Regions from separate parts of the Gottschalkia purinilytica genome, predicted to be linked through region 1. Evidence: riboswitches for the same ligand, from Rfam matches in the RefSeq annotation. Region 1 holds a riboswitch; the other holds the start of a gene.
What was found. Region 1 has a riboswitch for lysine ahead of lysA (diaminopimelate decarboxylase). Riboswitches for the same ligand answer to the same signal wherever they lie in the genome.

Region 1 (2,486 bases):
ATAAGTTGGCTTGTAACATATATAGTATCTATACTAGTATGAGGCATAGCCCCGTGTCCACCTTTTCCTTCAATTAATATTTCTATTTCACCACACTGAGCCATTATAGGACCATAGTTAATTCCTATTTTTCCCTCTTCAATATCTGGTAATATATGAAGTCCAAATATAGATTCCACATTATACTTTTTCAATATACCTTCTTTAACTATTACTTCTGCTCCTCCTGGTCCCTCTTCCGCTGGCTGAAATATTAACACTATATCTCTTTTTATACTTGGAAGACTAGCTATAAAAGTAGCAAATCCTAGTAGTATAGACATATGCCCATCATGACCACAAGCATGCATATGATTTTCTTCTTTAGAGGCAAATGGCAATCCTGTCTCCTCTTTTACTCTAAGTCCATCTATATCAGATCTAAAAGCTATAGCTTTTTCACTAGAAGTACCCTTTTTAAATGCAACTATACCTGTACCTGCAACTACCTCTAATTCAAATCCTAAAGATTCTAATCTTTCTTTTATATATTTTGAAGTTTTAACTTCTTGAAATCCCAACTCAGGTATTTGATGAAGATACTTTCTCATATCTACAACTTCGTTCTTTATACTATCTATCAATTCAAACATTATAATACCCCCATAAAAGTCATATACTTAATTCATAATATATTATATATAATATTCTTACCATATATCAAAGTAATTTATTTTGTAAATATTTTATATAAAAGTTTTACTCTATCTTTCTTAGGTAAGTCTTAAAATATATTAAAAGTAGAATCTGCTATTATATTATTAATCTATTTATAAAAGCCATATTTTTAATACCCCTATACTCTTATTTTAAAATAACATATTCAAAGTGATAAGCATATAATTTTGTCATAAAATAAAATATTTTTAGAATATTTGTACTTCTATTTAATATTTTTATTGACAATACCTTTTTTATTTGTTAGGATATTGAAAAACAATGAAATATTTTAATAAAGCGATGTGTTAAAGAGGCCGCGGTTGTAAATAGTACTTTTACATAAGGAAAGGTGCAATCGCCGAAATACATAATGACTTAAAAAGTCTTGTGTGTTGGGACTATGCTGAATAAGTATAGTACTGTCAACAGAAATTTGCCCAATTTTCTGTTGGAGCACTTTCACATTGTGGGCGAAAGGACTTTGCATAACTATATGCATACAACAGCTAAGAGACCTTTTGCTCTTAGCTGTTTTTTTATTACACATTTTGAGAAAGTGGTGAAATAAAATCATGAAATTATTTGGTACAATGAAAGTTGATAACAATGGTATTTTAGAAATTGGTGGATGTAGCGTTCTAGATTTAAAAAGAGAATTTGGTACACCATTATATGTTATAGATGAAAATTTAGTAAGAAACACTTGTAGAGTTTTTAAAAATAATTTTTCACTGGATGGATTAAATACAGAAGTAATATACGCATCGAAAGCTTTTTTAAATATTGCAATGTGTAAACTTATAAATGAGGAAGGCTTAAGTATTGATGTTGTATCTGGTGGTGAACTTTATACAGCCTTAAAAGCTAATTTCCCTCCTGCAAGAATGTATATGCATGGTAACAATAAAACAGTACAAGAATTAACTTTAGCAGTAGAGTCAGGTGTAGGAAGAATCATAGTTGACAATAATCACGAAATTGATTTGTTAGAAGATATATGTAGATCGTTAAACAAAACTATGACAGTTTTACTAAGAATTAATCCCGGTATTGAAGCACATACACATGAATATATTCAGACTACTAAACATGATTCTAAATTTGGTGAATCTATATACAGTGACGAAATCTTAAATATAGTAAATAGATTATCTAATAGTAATTATCTAGACTTTAAAGGATTTCATTGTCACATTGGATCTCAAATATTTGAAGAAGAATCATTTTTCTTGGGAGCTTCTGCTATGATTGAATTTGCAGCTAAAATTAAAGATGAATGCAACTTTACTGTAGAAGAACTAAATTTAGGTGGAGGCTTTGGAGTTTATTACTCAAATGAAGATAAACCCATGAATTTAGAAAAGTTTTTAAAAGAACTTGCTATTCTAGTTAAATCGAAATCTAAAGATCTAGGACTAGAATCTCCTAAGTTTATGATAGAGCCAGGAAGATCAATAATTTCAAATGCTGGAACTACTCTATATGAAGTAGGAAGTACTAAGTCAACTTATGGAGGTAAAAACTATATCTTTATAGATGGCGGAATGACTGATAATCCACGTCCTGCTTTATATTCTGCAAAATACGAAGGTGCTATTGCAAATAAAATGAATAAAGAAAATGAAGTAAATTACACAATAGCAGGTAAATGTTGTGAATCTGGAGATATGATAATAAAAGATATTAAGCTTCCTAAGACTGAGTCTGGAGATATTGTTGCTGTCTTTAGTACAGGTGCTTATAACTATAGTATGGCAAGTAACTATAATAGACTTCCAAAACCACCA
Region 2 (2,486 bases), 120 kb from region 1:
TTAGTGAATTAGCTAAAAAATATGATATGGATTTAACTAGTTTTGCAGGATTCATAGATGGTATAAATACAAGTTTAATTAAAGAAGTAAATCTTGAAGAATTAGAAGAAGAAAGTAACATAACTTTAGATATTGATTTTGAAAAATTATACTATAATATGTTAGATGCTAAAGCCCCTTGGTTATATGAATTACCAGAATGGGAAGAAATACTTAGTGCAGAAAGAAGAAAAGAAATAACTAAAGAATATAGAAGATCAAAAATTGTTACTGTTAAAAAGATTGGTAGAAATGAGCCATGTCCATGTGGAAGTGGTAAGAAATATAAAAAATGCTGTGGCAAATAATAAAATAACTATATTCTATGGAGGTAGTTAAAGGTGCAAAGAATTAAAGTAAACCTAGAACTAATAGAAGCTATGCTTTATTTTTGGCAATCTACAAGTGAAAAAGAAAAAGTTTCAGAGAAATACATTAATGATGTTACAAACATGGAAGGATTTACTTATGTCTATGACTCTGAATTTAATGCAGAATCAGTTAGAAGAGCTTTAAGTGCAGTTACAAATAGAGAATTATTTTCAAGTAACAATAAAAAAGAAGGAAGATTTTGGAATAACAATCTTTGGATGATGGAAGATTTGGAATATACTGATTTAATGGTACAGCCATTAAAAAAGCTTAATTTAGATGTTATAGTAGATAGGGTTAAAGATTTAGAAGAAAGTTCAAGATACGATGAAATAGAAGTTATATTTTCACCCCTTCATCTTGAAGAATATTATATAGTTGAAAATAAACTTATAATAAACTTTTTTAGAGTTAAGCCAAGTTTTGAAGATGACAACACTTATATAGGAGATTTAGAAATAACTGACTATATAGAAACTAAAATAAGAGAATTATTAAAAAAGTAATAATATTAATGAACATGTAGTTAATTTAAGTATAAGAAGAGAAAGACTATTGACTAATTATAGATATTATTGTATCATAGCAATGAGTAAATAAGGATAGGTAGAGGTTGCAATATCTATTAGTAGTATTGTAGAGGTGAGTACGATGAAACAATATGAAAGGAGATATTGCCGAAGCATATAGCCTAAACTCAAGGGCTATATGACTGGTTATACGTAGAATATGCGTATAACTGTCACAAATTTATATTTGTGGAGAGCTATCATTCAAAATTATAAACACAGTTTTATTAATATGTGTCTATAACCTTGAGTGTAAGCTCAAGGTTTTATTATTTTGAGATAGACTTTCCTCCATATTTATTCAGTAAAATTAAGGAGGAGAAATATGAAAAAAAATTATGGAATAATTATTTTATCTATATTGTTAACGTTATTTATGATATCTGCTCCTGTATTTGCAGAAGGAAAAGATATAGCCGATCTAAATGCAGCAAAATATGGACTAATCACTTTACTCCCACCACTTGTTGCAATTGTACTAGCTTTTATATTTAAAAATGTGGTTATGTCATTGTTTTTAGGAGTTTTAGCAGGGACTTTCTTATTGGAACTAAATAATCATAATATATTTGGAGCATTGTTTCATGGATTCATGTCTCTAATAGATAAAATACTAGGATCGCTTGCAGATCCATGGAATGCAGGAATAATACTTCAGTGTTTAACTATTGGAGGACTTATTGCTTTAGTTTCTAAAATGGGAGGAGCTAAGGCTGTAGCAGAGTCTTTAGCTAAAAAAGCGAAGACTCCTAGAAGTGCACAAATTGTAACTTGGATACTAGGAATCTTAGTTTTCTTTGATGATTATGCTAACTCATTAATAGTTGGACCTATTATGAGACCTGTTACAGATAAGTTGAAAATTTCTAGAGAAAAATTAGCTTTTGTAGTTGATGGTACAGCTGCACCAATAGCAGGTATAGCATTAGTTTCTACGTGGATAGGATATGAGATAAGCTTAATTAGAGATGGATATAAAGCTATAGGACAGACAGTAAATCCATATAATATATTTGTATCTACTATACCTTACAGATTTTATAATATATTAATGCTTTTATTTATACTATTTACTGCTATACTACTAAGAGAGTTTGGCCCTATGCTAAAAGCTGAAAGAAGAGCTAGAAAAACAGGAAAGGTTCTTGATGATAATGCAAAACCAATGGTATCAAGTGAAACGACTGCATTAGAGCCTAAGGAAGGAATAAAGCTAAGCATATGGAATGCTATCATACCAATAGGGGTATTAATGATAGGATCGTTATTAGGATTTTATTATAATGGATATGTTTCTATAATGGCTGGAAAGGATACTGCAATTATAGAAATATTAAAAAATTCTCCAATATCTTTTGTTGCTATAAGAGAAGCTTTTGGAGCAGCTGATGCTAGTGTGGTTTTATTTCAAGCAGCATTACTTGCATCTATAGTTGCTTTGATAATGGGATTAAAACAAAAATTATTTACTTTTGGAGAAGCAATAGATATTTGGATAGAAGGAAT

Region 2: another riboswitch for lysine. It lies ahead of CLPU_RS00310 (Na+/H+ antiporter NhaC family protein); the one in region 1 lies ahead of lysA (diaminopimelate decarboxylase).

Annotation. Positions count from the first base shown of each region.
Region 1 is NZ_LGSS01000001.1:178,720-181,205, forward strand. It holds gene CLPU_RS00865 (M20 metallopeptidase family protein) at 1-632, opposite strand, end outside; lysine riboswitch at 1,000-1,166, shown strand; gene lysA (diaminopimelate decarboxylase) at 1,272-2,486, shown strand, end outside.
Region 2 is NZ_LGSS01000001.1:54,733-57,218, reverse strand. It holds gene CLPU_RS00320 (SEC-C metal-binding domain-containing protein) at 1-347, shown strand, start outside; gene CLPU_RS00315 (TDE2712 family protein) at 381-917, shown strand; lysine riboswitch at 1,011-1,188, shown strand; gene CLPU_RS00310 (Na+/H+ antiporter NhaC family protein) at 1,306-2,486, shown strand, end outside.